2 regions of the Pantoea sp. SYBGC1 genome follow, and region 1 is predicted to be linked to the other one. Evidence: predicted binding sites of a transcription regulator. Region 1 holds the regulator's gene; the other holds the start of a gene.

The links. The regulator sigma-54, encoded in region 1, starts transcription at its own class of promoters, with help from an activator protein. The targets are predictions, from matches to a motif close to GTTGGCACANNTTTCGCTNT.
Positions count from the first base shown of each region.
Region 2: glnK (P-II family nitrogen regulator) is a predicted target of sigma-54. The motif match lies at 4,252-4,271, and genes of this name have one in related genera.

Region 1 is NZ_JBXUNM010000004.1:289,757-296,550, forward strand. Features, by position in the region: gene kdsC (3-deoxy-manno-octulosonate-8-phosphatase KdsC) at 1-324, shown strand, start outside; gene lptC (LPS export ABC transporter periplasmic protein LptC) at 321-893, shown strand; gene lptA (lipopolysaccharide ABC transporter substrate-binding protein LptA) at 868-1,422, shown strand; gene lptB (LPS export ABC transporter ATP-binding protein) at 1,426-2,151, shown strand; gene rpoN (RNA polymerase factor sigma-54) at 2,200-3,633, shown strand; gene hpf (ribosome hibernation promoting factor) at 3,655-3,942, shown strand; gene ptsN (PTS IIA-like nitrogen regulatory protein PtsN) at 4,079-4,561, shown strand; gene rapZ (RNase adapter RapZ) at 4,615-5,469, shown strand; gene npr (PTS phosphocarrier protein NPr) at 5,466-5,738, shown strand; gene mtgA (monofunctional biosynthetic peptidoglycan transglycosylase) at 5,744-6,466, opposite strand.
Region 2 is NZ_JBXUNM010000003.1:267,566-274,359, forward strand. Features, by position in the region: gene AC2CF9_RS08560 (HHA domain-containing protein) at 1-172, shown strand, start outside; RNA gene ffs (signal recognition particle sRNA small type) at 276-372, opposite strand; gene AC2CF9_RS08570 (MGMT family protein) at 530-841, shown strand; gene AC2CF9_RS08575 (YbaY family lipoprotein) at 878-1,435, opposite strand; gene tesB (acyl-CoA thioesterase II) at 1,638-2,501, shown strand; gene amtB (ammonium transporter AmtB) at 2,543-3,832, opposite strand; gene glnK (P-II family nitrogen regulator) at 3,865-4,203, opposite strand; gene AC2CF9_RS08595 (SmdB family multidrug efflux ABC transporter permease/ATP-binding protein) at 4,436-6,199, opposite strand; gene AC2CF9_RS08600 (SmdA family multidrug ABC transporter permease/ATP-binding protein) at 6,192-6,794, opposite strand, start outside.

The DNA.
Region 1 (6,794 bases):
CTGCTGGAAGATCGCTGTGAGACGCTGGGCATTACGCATCTTTACCAGGGACAATCAGATAAGCTTTTGGCGTGGCGCGAACTTCTGGATAAACTGTCACTGGACAGCACGCAGGTTGCCTATATTGGCGACGATCTGATCGACTGGCCGGTCATGGCGCAGGCGGGTCTGAGTGTTGCCGTAGCGGATGCACATCCGGTCCTGCTGCCGCGTGCAGACTATGTCACACGCATCGGCGGCGGACGCGGTGCGGTGCGCGAAATATGCGACCTGATATTACTGGCGCAGAATAAATTTGAGGATGCCAGAGGGCAATCAGTATGAGTAAAAGCAGGCGTTGGATAACGCTGATTCTGGCTCTGGTCGCGCTGATATTGATCGGCTGGAACCTGACGAATCAGGATGAGAGCACCACGCCGTTGGCTTCAAACGATCAGGAGCCAACCTACACCAGCGCGAACTCTAATACCGTGGTATACAACCCAACAGGTGCACTGGCCTACAAGCTTGTCTCCGATAAAGTGACCTATTTTTCAGCTGATGAAGTCAGCTGGTTTGATCGTCCCGTTATGACAACCTTTGATGAAAACAAAGTACCAACCTGGTCAGTACGGGCGGACAAAGCAAAGCTAACGAAAGATCGTATGCTTTATCTGTATGGCCATGTTGAAGTGCATACGCTGACGCAGGATTCTCAGCTGGAACGCATTATCACTGATAACGCGCAGGTCAATCTGGTGACCCAGGATGTCATGTCTGACGACCAGGTGACGCTATTTGGCCGCAGTTTTAACTCCACGGGCATGAAGATGCGCGGCAATTTGCGGACAAAAAATGCCGAATTGCTTGAAAAGGTCAAAACCTCTTATGAAATTCAAAATGAACAAAAATAGCGTTAACGCGCTGCTGCTGGGATCGCTGCTGATTGGCAGCCTGCCCGCGCTGGCTGTCACCGGCGACTCAGAAAAACCGGTCAATATCGACTCCGTTAATCAGGCGCTGGATCTGCAGGGCAACGTGGCGACCTTTACCGGCAATGTTATCGTCACGCAGGGCACGATTAAAATTACAGCGGATAAAGTCGTGGTGACCCGTCCCGGCGGCGACAGCAACAAAACGATTGTTGATGCCTATGGCAATCCGGCTACGTTTTATCAGATGCAGGACAACGGCAAGCCGGTTAAAGGCCATGCCGCTAAGCTGCACTATGAGCTGGCCAACGATTTTGTCGAGCTGACCGGTAATGCTTTCATTGAACAGCAGGACAGCAACATCAAAGGCGATCGCATCACCTATCTGGTGAAAGAGCAGAAAATGCAGGCCTATAGTCAGGGTCAGAGCAAACGCGTCACCACGGTGCTGGTCCCTTCACAGCTGCAGGATAAAAACGGTTCCGCTGCGAGCCCTAAAAAGAGTAACTGACCGATGGCAACTTTAGTCGCTGAAAATCTGGCCAAAGCGTATAAAGGCCGCCGCGTAGTGGAAGATGTCAGCCTGCAGGTTAAATCGGGCGAGATTGTCGGACTGCTGGGTCCTAATGGTGCCGGTAAGACCACAACATTTTATATGGTTGTCGGCATTGTCCCGCGCGATGCGGGCCGCATTATTATCGATGATGAGGATATCAGCATCCTGCCGCTGCACGCCCGTGCGCGTCGCGGTATCGGCTATCTGCCGCAGGAAGCCTCTATTTTCCGGCGGCTGAGCGTGTATGACAATCTGATGGGCGTGCTGCAGATCCGCGACGATCTGACCGAAGAGCAGCGCCAGGATCGCGCCAATGAGCTGATGGAAGAGTTCCATATTGAGCATCTGCGTAACAGCCTGGGTCAGGCGCTCTCCGGGGGAGAACGTCGCCGCGTTGAAATTGCCCGCGCGCTGGCAGCGAATCCAAAGTTCATTCTGCTGGATGAGCCGTTCGCCGGGGTTGATCCCATTTCCGTTATCGATATCAAAAAGATCATCGAACATTTGCGCGACAGCGGCCTTGGTGTCCTGATCACTGACCATAACGTGCGTGAAACGCTGGCCGTCTGCGAACGCGCCTATATTGTCAGCCAGGGCAATCTGATTGCACACGGCACGCCGGATGAAATTCTGGCAGATGAGCAGGTTAAGCGGGTTTATTTGGGCGAAGAGTTCAGACTCTGATAAGGTGTCGATTAACCCGATATTCGCTTAGGACATTCAAGCCGGATTATGAAGCAAGGTTTGCAACTCAGGTTCAGCCAACAGCTGGCGATGACCCCCCAGCTGCAACAGGCCATTCGCCTGCTGCAGCTCTCTACGCTTGAACTCCAGCAGGAGCTCCAGCTGGCGCTGGAGAGCAATCCGCTGCTTGAGCAGACCGATATTCATGATGAAGTGGACGCACGCGAAACGCAGGAAAGCGATACGTTAGATACCCGTGAGGCGCTGGAACAGAAAGAGATGCCTGACGAGCTGCCGCTGGATGCGTCATGGGATGAAATTTATACCGCCGGCACCCCTTCCGGCACCGGAACAGATTATCAGGATGATGAACTGCCTGTGTATCAGGGAGAAACCACGCAGTCGCTGCAGGATTACCTGATGTGGCAGGTGGAGCTGACACCGTTTACCGATACCGATCGCGCTATTGCAACATCCATTGTTGATGCGATCGACACGACCGGTTATCTCACCGTTACGCTGCAGGAAATTTGCGACAGTATTGGCGACGATGAGCTGACGCTGGATGAGGTGGAGGCGGTTCTCAAACGCGTCCAGCGGTTTGACCCGGTTGGCGTAGGCGCGCGCGATCTGCGCGACTGTCTGCTGGTTCAGCTATCGCAATATGCGACTGACACTCCTATGCTAAAAGAGGCGCGCCTGATTGTCAGTGAACATCTCGATCTGCTGGCTAATCACGACTTCCGCAGCCTGATGCGGGTGACCCGTCTGAAAGAAGAGGTGCTGAAAGAGGCGATGCTGTTGATACAGTCGCTCGATCCGCGCCCCGGACAATCGATCAATACGGGTGAACCGGAATATGTTATTCCGGATGTGCTGGTGCGCAAAGCGGGCGCACGCTGGATAGTGGAACTGAATGCTGAAAGCCTGCCGCGTCTGCGAATCAACCAGCACTATGCCGCCATGGGCGGCTCAGCGCGCAGCGATAGCGACAGCCAGTTTATTCGCAATAATCTGCAGGAAGCGCGCTGGCTCATCAAAAGTCTGGAGAGTCGTAATGACACTCTGCTCAAAGTTACCCGCTGTATCGTTGCGCAGCAGCAGGCGTTTTTTGAGCAGGGCGAAGAGTATATGCGTCCGATGGTGCTGGCAGATATTGCGCAACAGGTTGATATGCACGAGTCCACCATTTCACGTGTGACCACGCAAAAATATCTGCACAGTCCGCGTGGTATTTTTGAGCTGAAATATTTTTTCTCCAGCCATGTCAGCACGGAAGGCGGCGGCGAAGCCTCGTCTACGGCTATACGTGCGCTGGTAAAAAAACTGGTCGCGGCAGAAAATCCCGCAAAACCCTTGAGCGACAGCAAACTGACCGCCATGTTATCTGAACAGGGTATTATGGTAGCGCGACGTACGGTTGCGAAGTATCGCGAGTCTTTATCTATACCGCCATCAAACCAGCGTAAACAGCTGGTCTGACCGAACTGAGAAGGAAGACCTATGCAGCTAAACCTTACCGGACTGAATGTCGAAATCACTGACCCGCTGCGCGAATTTGTGAACAGCAAATTTGGCAAACTTGAACACTATTACGATCGCATCAATCAGGTTTATATTGTTCTGAAAGTGGAAAAAGTGACTCAGATTGCAGAGGCAACTCTGCACGTTAACGGCGGTGAGCTGCACGCCACAGCGGAAGCGGAAGATATGTACGCGGCCATTGACGGGCTGGTTGATAAGCTGGCACGTCAGCTGACCAAACACAAAGACAAACTGAAAAAACACTAATCTTCACGTTTGCAGAGCGCTGACCCGTTCAGCGCTCAGGGAAAAATGGGGCAGAAAAGCGCCCCGTTTTATCATCTGCGCAAGCGCCAGCAGAGCTTTAGCTCTGTGGCTATGTGAACTCGCAAGTGAAACCACGATGAACAACGATCTGACACTGGAATTGAGCTCGGTTCTGACGCCTGACTGCACCCGCAGCGGCGTACACTGCCAGAGTAAAAAACGCGCGCTGGAGATTATCAGCGAACTGGCAGCTAAGCAGCTCAATCTGCCGCACCAGACGCTTTTCGAAGCGATTCTGACCCGCGAGCGTATGGGCAGTACCGGCATTGGCAATGGTATTGCTATTCCGCATGGCAAACTGGAAGAGGATACGCTGCGGGCGGTGGGCGTGTTCATCAGCCTCGATCAGCCTATTGCTTTTGATGCAGTGGATAATCAGCCGGTCGATCTGCTGTTCGCTCTGCTGGTGCCTGCCGATCAGTGTAAGACGCACCTTCATACCCTGTCGCTGGTCGCAAAACGCCTGGCAGATAAAACGGTCTGCCGTCGCCTGCGCGCGGCCCAGAGTGATCAAGAGCTCTATGCCATTATCACAGAAGCTCAGGAAGCGCATTCGTAATCAGTACATAGCGTTACCGGTCTGCGGGCCGGATAAAACAGGGGAGAATTGTGATGGTGCTGATGATCGTCAGTGGTCGATCAGGCTCAGGTAAATCAGTTGCGCTGCGTGCCCTGGAGGATATGGGCTTTTACTGTGTCGACAATCTGCCGGTAGTCCTGCTGCCTGAGCTGGCGAATACGCTGACAGAACGGAATATTTCGGCGGCGGTAAGTATTGATGTACGCAACATGCCGGAGTCGCAGGAAGTATTTGAGCTGGCGTTAAATAATCTGCCTGACTCTTTCTCTCCTCAGCTGCTGTTTCTGGATGCCGATCGCAATACGCTGATCCGGCGCTACAGCGACACCCGTCGTCTGCATCCGCTCTCCAGCAAAAACCTGTCGCTGGAAAGCGCTATTGATGAAGAGAACGATCTGCTGGAGCCGCTGCGTTCGCGTGCCGATCTGATTATTGATACCTCAGAGATGTCAGTGCATGAGCTGGCTGAGATGCTGCGCACCCGCCTGCTGGGCAAGCGCGAACGCGAACTCACGATGGTGTTTGAGTCGTTCGGTTTCAAACACGGTATCCCGATTGATGCCGACTACGTGTTTGACGTACGCTTTTTGCCTAACCCGCACTGGGATCCCAAGCTGCGTCCGATGACGGGCCTCGATCGACCGGTGGCGGCGTTCCTGGATCGGCATACCGAAGTGCACAATTTTATCTACCAGACGCGCAGCTATCTTGAGCTATGGCTGCCGATGCTGGAAACCAACAACCGCAGCTACCTTACTGTGGCGATTGGCTGTACCGGTGGCAAACATCGTTCCGTGTATATTGCCGAGCAGCTGGCTGACTATTTCCGCTCGCGCGGTAAAAACGTGCAGTCGCGTCATCGTACCCTGGAAAAGCGTAAATCATGACCGTAAAGCAAACTGTGGAAATCCGTAACAAGCTGGGCATGCATGCGCGCCCGGCGATGAAGCTGTTTGAGCTGGTACAGAGTTTTGACGCGGATGTTCTGCTGCGCAATGAAGCGGGTACCGAGGCTGAGGCCAGCAGCGTCATTGCACTGCTGATGCTGGATTCAGCCAAAGGCGGTCATATTGAAATTGAAGCCAGCGGACCGCAGGAAACCGCGGCGCTGGCCGCCGTTATAGAGCTGTTTGAATCGGGCTTTGACGAAGAGTAAAGGTTTTAGTGCAGACGGTAGCGATTCAGGAACCCCTCCCCTCCCAGCTGGCGCATCTGACGCATAATCCACTGCTGACGCTGGCGAACATAGCCTGAAGGCGCATCCGCGCGAAACCGGATCGGATTAGGCAATACGGCGGCCAGCAGAGCAGCCTCTGCGATAGTCAGGCGGCTGGCGGGCTTATGGAAATAGTGCTGCGCTGCGGCCTCAGCGCCAAAAATACCGGGACCAAACTCAGCAATATTAAGATAGACCGTCAGAATACGACGTTTACTCCAGACGGTTTCAATCCCAATCGTCATGCCCGCCTCCAGCCCTTTACGCAGCCAGCTACGTCCGTCCCACAAAAAGAGATTTTTCGCGGTCTGCTGAGAAAGCGTTGACGCGCCACGCATGCGCTCGCCGCTGCTGCTGTCGAGCACCTGCTGAATAGCGCCGACGTCGAATCCCCAGTGCTCAGGGAATTTCTGATCTTCGGCGGCAATCACGGCCAGCGCCATCCACGGAGAAATGTTATCCATGCTGACCCACTCCGAATGCGCGACATAACCGATATCCCCGTGCAGCCAGGCGCCTGCCTGACGTTCCGCCATAACCGCGGAAAATGGCACGGGTAAAAAAGCGAAAACGGCAATTCCCCCGATCCAGAGTACTGCCCATGCCAGCAGACATTTAATCATCAGCGCCCTGAAACGGCTGACCCATTTTCCTCTGTGTTTTTTCATTACGTCTTCCTGTATCCCTTCCCTGCATTAATTAATCACTCTGGTCATGATTGCGTCCAGTGCTCATTGTTATACCCGCCTGCATCCAGCCAGTCGGTTTCCGAAGCTGAAAAAGCGTTCAGGTCAGCAGTAGCTCTTCTGCTGATACCCTGAAACATCAATGACTTCCATCTTTAAGGAATCGGTTCCATGCATAAAAATCGTGCAACGCAAACTTCAGACTGCAGTTAACCTGCACTAATAATCATGTTAATAAGACTTTCATATAGCTTAACATTCACAGGAGACAGCTTAGCCTTTCCTGACTATCGTCTGCTATGAGATCGGT
Region 2 (6,794 bases), on a different contig from region 1:
TCGTTGTCGTTCAATTGATACCCTTGAACGGGTCATCGAAAAAAATAAGTATGAATTACCGGATAGCGAACTGGCAGTATTCTATTCAGCAGCAGATCATCGCCTTGCTGAACTGACCATGAACAAGCTTTACGATAAAGTGCCAGGCTCTGTGTGGAAATATGTTCGCTGATACAGCGTGCAGTGCTGTTGAGTGACTGAAGCGGAAAAAGGCAAGGGAGTGCCGTAAAACTCTGAAGAGGCGCGGCTGGTTGCTGGCCCAAAATGGGTGGAGGCCCTGCCAGCTACATCCCGGCACACGCGTCGCCTGCTGCGGCTGCTTCCTTCCGGACCTGACCGAGTTCACAAGTTAGCGTTGCGGGAGAACCAACAGGGCCTCCATTGAGTGCTCTCTTATCAGAGAGCGGGGGCATTATCAGCGAACGCCTGTGCAATTGCAAGGGTGAGCCAGACAACCGTTGTTTTCTTGAACAGGCGTACTCTGTCAGCTACCCTGCTTCAGGTTTCCCTCTGTTTCTTACTCCCGATAATGAATGATTCTCTGAATTTTGCCGCACGCGTCTGGCACATTGTAGCCGCAATACCGCGCGGTCAGGTAACCACCTACGGTGATATCGCTTTACTCGCCGGTTCACCGCGCGCTGCGCGTCAGGTAGGCGGTGTACTGCGTCGCCTGCCGCCGGAAAGTACGCTGCCCTGGCATCGCGTTGTCAACCGTTACGGACAGATTTCCCTGCAGGGTGACGATCTGCTGCGTCAGCGTGATGCGCTGGAGGCTGAAGGGGTCATTGTCAGTGAGGAAGGCGGGATTGATATGGCACGCTATCGCTGGGAGATTTAATCAGCAGGCCCGCAACGGGCCTGCTGATGCTGCAGATTACAGACTGGTCGGCGCCGGTACGGAAGCCGATGGCGTTACCTGAGTAGGTGACGTCGACGGAACCGTGGTCGCGGCACCTGGCTGCGTCGACATTGCGCGATTGGCAACCGGCACCAGCAGCAATTCAGCTTTGGTGCCACCCTGATTGATCACTGGCTTCACCGTGTCCGTAACAAACGCCAGTTTGCCATCCATAGTGATGGCTGCGCTCAGCAGAATGCGCGCGTCTGGCTTAATGTCTGCCGGGTTAAAGGGCAGAATAAACTGGAACGGTGACTGTTTGCCTTCGGTACGCACGGCACGCTGTGCCAGCACTTTAGAAGGCGCGTCCGCCAGCGACGCATCTGCCAGCGTAACGGTCAGTACTGCATCCGGCGGCAGCGCGATGCGCTGACGGATATAAACAGAACCGCTTACGTTAGGCTGCTTGATGGCCGACTGCTGGCCGGCAACCGCCGAGCCAAGCGTAGGCGTCGGAACCGGTTTGCTGTGGTCAGCACACCCTGTAATCGCCGCCGCCAGTGTCATACCGCTAATAACCTGCCAGAGTTTCATCGATGTCGTCTCCTTATGAACACTATGATTGTCGGCGGTTAATTTTTAGCTGGCATTTCAACCGCCGATTGCTCTTAATTCTGGCACAGAAATCCGCATTGCGCCTGGAGCCTCACCCGTCATCAGAAATCAGCGCAAATCCGTTGCGCAAACTGGTCGGATCTTTCACACTTGCGCCATATCTGCTGATGAGGACATGATTATGAGCCAGGCGCTGACTAACCTGCTTACGCTATTAAATCTGGAAAAACTGGAAGAAGGCCTGTTCCGCGGGCAGAGTGAAGATCTCGGTCTGCGTCAGGTGTTTGGCGGTCAGGTGGTGGGCCAGGCGCTCTATGCCGCTAAACAGACGGTGCCGGAAGATCGCATTATTCATTCATTTCATAGCTATTTTCTGCGTCCCGGCGACAGCCATAAAGCGATTATTTACGATGTCGAAACGCTGCGCGACGGCAAAAGCTTCAGCGCGCGCCGCGTCAGCGCTGTCCAGAATGGCCAGCCTATTTTCTATATGACCGCCTCCTTTCAGGCGCCTGAAACCGGGTTTGAGCATCAGAACAGTATGCCCCCGGTGCCGGGGCCGGATGAGCTGCCTTCTGAACGCGATCTGGCGCAAAAACTCGCCGCGCATCTGCCGCTGAAGCTTAAAGAGAAGTTTCTCGCTGAGCGGCCGCTGGATATCCGTCCGGTTCAGATCCACAATCCGCTTAAGGGCCACGTGGCTGAGCCTGTTCGCCAGGTCTGGGTGCGCGCTAATGGCCAGATGCCTGCCGATCGCCGCATCCATCAATATGTGCTGGGCTACGCCTCCGACCTTAACTTTTTGCCGGTGGCGCTGCAGCCGCACGGTAAAGGGTTTCTGGAGGCGGATATGCAGGTGGCCACGATCGATCACTCGATGTGGTTTCACCGCCCGTTTGATCTCTCAGAATGGCTGCTTTACAGCGTGGTGAGTACGTCTGCCTCTGGTGCGCGCGGCTTTGTACGCGGCGAGTTCTATACGCAGGAGGGTACGCTGGTAGCGACCACGGTACAGGAAGGTGTTATGCGTCAGCGCGACGCATAAAAAAAGGGGCGACCTGGTCGCCCCTTCTCTTCGTTTTTAGCTTACTGGTTATACGCGTTTTCGCCGTGGCTGTTTACATCCAGGCCTTCACGCTCCTGCTCTTCCGGTACGCGCAGGCCGACAATCACATCCGCCAGCTTGAAGCCGATAAAGGCCACCACACCGGACCAGACCACGGTGACGATACAGCTGAATATCTGGATCCAGACCTGATGCCCCATAGTGACGCCTTCCGCATAGCCAACGCCACCCAGCGAGCTGGAGGCGAAGACGCCGGTCAGGATGCAGCCGAGGATACCGCACACGCCGTGCACGCCAAACACATCGCAGGGGTCATCGACGCGCAGCCATCTTTTCAGCGTCGTAACGCCCCAGATGCCCGCGAGTCCGCCCGCCAGACCGATGATCAGTGCGCCGCCAACGCCCACGTAGCCACAGGCTGGCGTAATGGCGACCAGGCCGGCGATAAAGCCGGAGCAGGCACCCAGCAGCGAAGGCTTACCGCGCAGCGCCCACTCACCAAAGACCCAGGAGAGCACTGCACCTGCGGTAGCGACAACGGTGTTTACAAACGCCAGCGCAGCAATTTCGTTCGCCGATGACGCTGAACCGGCGTTAAAGCCAAACCAGCCGACGTAGAGAATGGCCGTGCCGAGAAACACCATCGGCAGGTTATGCGGTTTAAACGCCTCTTTGCCAAAACCGGCACGCTTTCCGACCAGATACGCGCCTACCAGCCCCGCGACAGCGGCGTTGATATGCACCACGGTACCGCCGGCAAAGTCCAGCGCGCCATCCTGCGCCAGATAACCGCCGCCCCACACCATATGCGCAATCGGCAGATAGGAGAGTGTCAGCCAGACGCCGACGAAAATCAGCACCGCTGAGAAGCGAATACGTTCAGCCAGCGCGCCTACGATCAATCCGACGGTAATACAGGCAAACGACGCCTGGAACGCGACGTGAATATATTGATAGAAGCTGCCCATGACGGCTTTCAGCTCAATGTTTTTCAGCATCACCCACTGGAAGTTGCCGAAAAAGGCGTTGCCTTCGCTGAAGGCCAGCGAGTAGCCATATACAACCCACAATACGCAGACTAGGGCAAAGGTTACGGCAACCTGTGTGAGCATGGACAAGACATTTTTACCGCGGATCAGGCCGCCATAAAACAGCGCGATGCCGGGAATTGTCATAAAAAGTACCAGTGCGGTACAAATCATCATAAAGGCGTTGTCCGCTTTATCTGCGACCGCAGGGGCAGCAGCCAGCGTCAGAGTGGGTAACAGCGCCAGGCTGGCAAGGCCCAGTTTCATCATCATTTTTTTCATTTTATTCATCCCATCTCAAGTCAGAACCCGGATCAGAGCGCCGCTTCGTCAGTTTCACCGGTACGGATACGGATCACCCGCTGCAGCTCAGCAACGAAGATTTTGCCGTCGCCGATTTTGCCGGTGTAAGCCGCTTTACTGATGACATCAACCACTTCATCCAGCTGGTCATCTGCAATCGCGATATCAATTTTTACTTTTGGCAGGAAGTTAACGCTGTACTCGGCCCCGCGATAGAGTTCGGCATGTCCTTTCTGACGGCCAAACCCTTTAACTTCAGATACCGTCAGCCCCTGAATGCCAATGGAGGATAGTGCCTCACGGACATCCTCCAGCTTGAATGGTTTGATTACCACGGTAACCAGCTTCATACGTCCCCTCCGGATTAAACACAACTGCGCGATGTATACGCAGTGGCTGAAGCAAAGGGTGTGCCAGAAGTGCAAAACGCGTTTTAACGCGGCGGCGGTACAGGCTCAGCGCGGGGCGGCATCGCCGGAGAGAAAGAACGGTGCGGAGGTCTGCACCTCTTTGGTGCTCAGGGCGTCAAAGAGGTGCAGAAGTGAGAAAGGAACGGGTCAGCATGAACAAAAAAGGTGCACCTCAGGCGGATGCGCCGGCCGCCAGCTGCTCGCCAGCCTGCTGCAGCTGATACATCTGCCAGTAGCGCCCCTGCTGCGCCAGTAGCTCTGCATGCGTACCACGCTCGGCAATATGGCCGCGATGTAACACCAGGATCTGTTCCGCCTCCATAATCGTCGAGAGCCGGTGCGCAATGACCACCAGCGTGCTGTGCTGGCGCAGGGTGCGCAGCGCCTGCTGAATCGCCTGCTCGGTGCCGGAATCGATGTTTGCGGTAGCTTCATCGAGGATCAGGATCTGCGGCGGCGCGACCAGCACACGAGCCAGCGCCAGCAGCTGTTTCTGCCCGACCGACAGCGTATTGCCCTGCTCTCCCAGCCGCGTATGAATACCCTCCGGCAGCGCACGGGCCAGCGTAGCGAGCTGCACGCTATCCAGCGCCTGCCACACCCGCTCTTCAGGGATCGCCCGCCCCAGCTGTACGTTAGCCAGCAGCGTATCGGCCAGCACCACTGGATCCTGCTGCACCATGGCAATGCCGGTGCGCAGCGCATCGTGCGAGAGCGAAGAGACCGGACGCCCGTCCAGCACAATCGACCCGTGCTTTACCGGATAGTAACCCATCAGCAGGTTTGCCAGCGTGCTCTTGCCGCTGCCGGTATGCCCGACCAGCGCAACGAAGCCCCGTGACGGCACGGTAAAGGAGATATTGGTCAGCACGTCGCGATCGTCGCGATAGGCGAAACTGACGTCGTGCAGCGCAATTTCGCCGGAACGCAGCGGAGCACTTTCGCTGCCATACCCCTGCTGATGCGCATCAACCAGTTCAAAGATGCGTTCACCCGATACCACCGCCTGCTGCAGCATCGACTGCTGCGTCGTCAGTTCGATCAGCGGCTCATTCAGCCGGCCCAGGTAGGTGATAAAGGCATAAAGCACGCCGACTTCAAATGCGCCGGGTGAAGCAAAACTGAATAGCAGTAACAGGCCGCACAAAATCAGTGCAGAAAAGAGGCTAAGCAGCGGGCGCAGCAGAAATCCGTCCAGCCGCAGCGTCTGCATGCGCGCCATATAGTGGGCGCGGCTCGCTTCGCTCATGCGGGCCCCGAAACGCGCCTGCTGCCTGAACTGCTGGATCACGCTCATGCCGTTGATCACTTCGTTAAAGCCGTTGTTGATATCCGCCAGATAGCTGCGAACCCGGCGGGCAATCGGGGTACTGTAGCGCTGATAAATCAGCATCACGGTCAGCACCAGCGGGAAAATAACCAGCGCCACCAGCGCCATACGCCAGTCAAGCGAAAACATGGCGACCAGCATCGCGCCAATCAGCGCGGCGCTGCGCAGCACGGTGGCGACTACGGTGACATAGAGATCTTTAATAACCTCGGTGTCATTAGTGACGCGCGAAATAATCTGCCCTACCGGCTGGGTGTCGAACGCGCTCAGCGGCTGGCGCAGCGCCGCGTTCATGACATCAACGCGCAGCTGCTGCACCACTCCGATTGCCGCACGGTTAAACAGCAGCGCCTGAAAATAGTGCAGCGCCGCCGCCATGAGCTGCAGCAGGATAAAACTCACCAGTAATCCCGCCACGATGCCCCACGGCATCTGATGTCTGGCGATCAGGCGATCGATAAAATAGCTGACCAGCACCGGGCCGGTCACCTCGGCCGCCGCCGCCAGCCAGAGCATACCGGTTGCCAGCCACAGCGAGCGGCGCCAGGGTTTTCCGTATGCCAGCAGCCGTTTCAGCGTCGGCCACAGCCGCTGCGACTTAGCCATGCTGCGCTCCTGTTGCGGTTTCATCTTTGTTTTCACTCTCATCATCCAGCGCCGCTTCCAGCTGCTGATAGCGGTACATATCGCGATACCAGCCCGGCTGCGCCGCCAGCTGGTCATGCTCGCCACGCTGCGCAACGCGCCCCTGCTGCAGCACCAGAATTTCACTCGCTTCCGTTAACGCCGAGAGACGGTGCGCGCTGATAATCAGCGTACGGTTCTGCCCCCAGATGCGCAGGTTATGCAGGATGTCATGTTCGGTACGTCCATCTACCGCGGAGAGCGCATCGTCCAGAATCAGGATCTCCGCCTCCAGCAGCAGCGCGCGGGCAATCGCGATGCGCTGCTTCTGCCCGCCCGAAAGCATGACCCCACGCTCTCCAACCTCTGTCTCATAGCCCTGCGGCAGGCGCAGAATATCCTCATGCACGCAGGCCATTCTTGCCGCCTGCTCAATTTGCTGCTGCGTGGCGTCGGGACGTCCCAGCGCCAGATTGTTTGCCACGCTGTCAGAAAACAGAAACGGCGTCTGACTCACTACCGCCAGGCGGCTGCGCCAGCTGTCCAGCTGCAGCTGCGCCAGCGGCAGCTCGCCGTA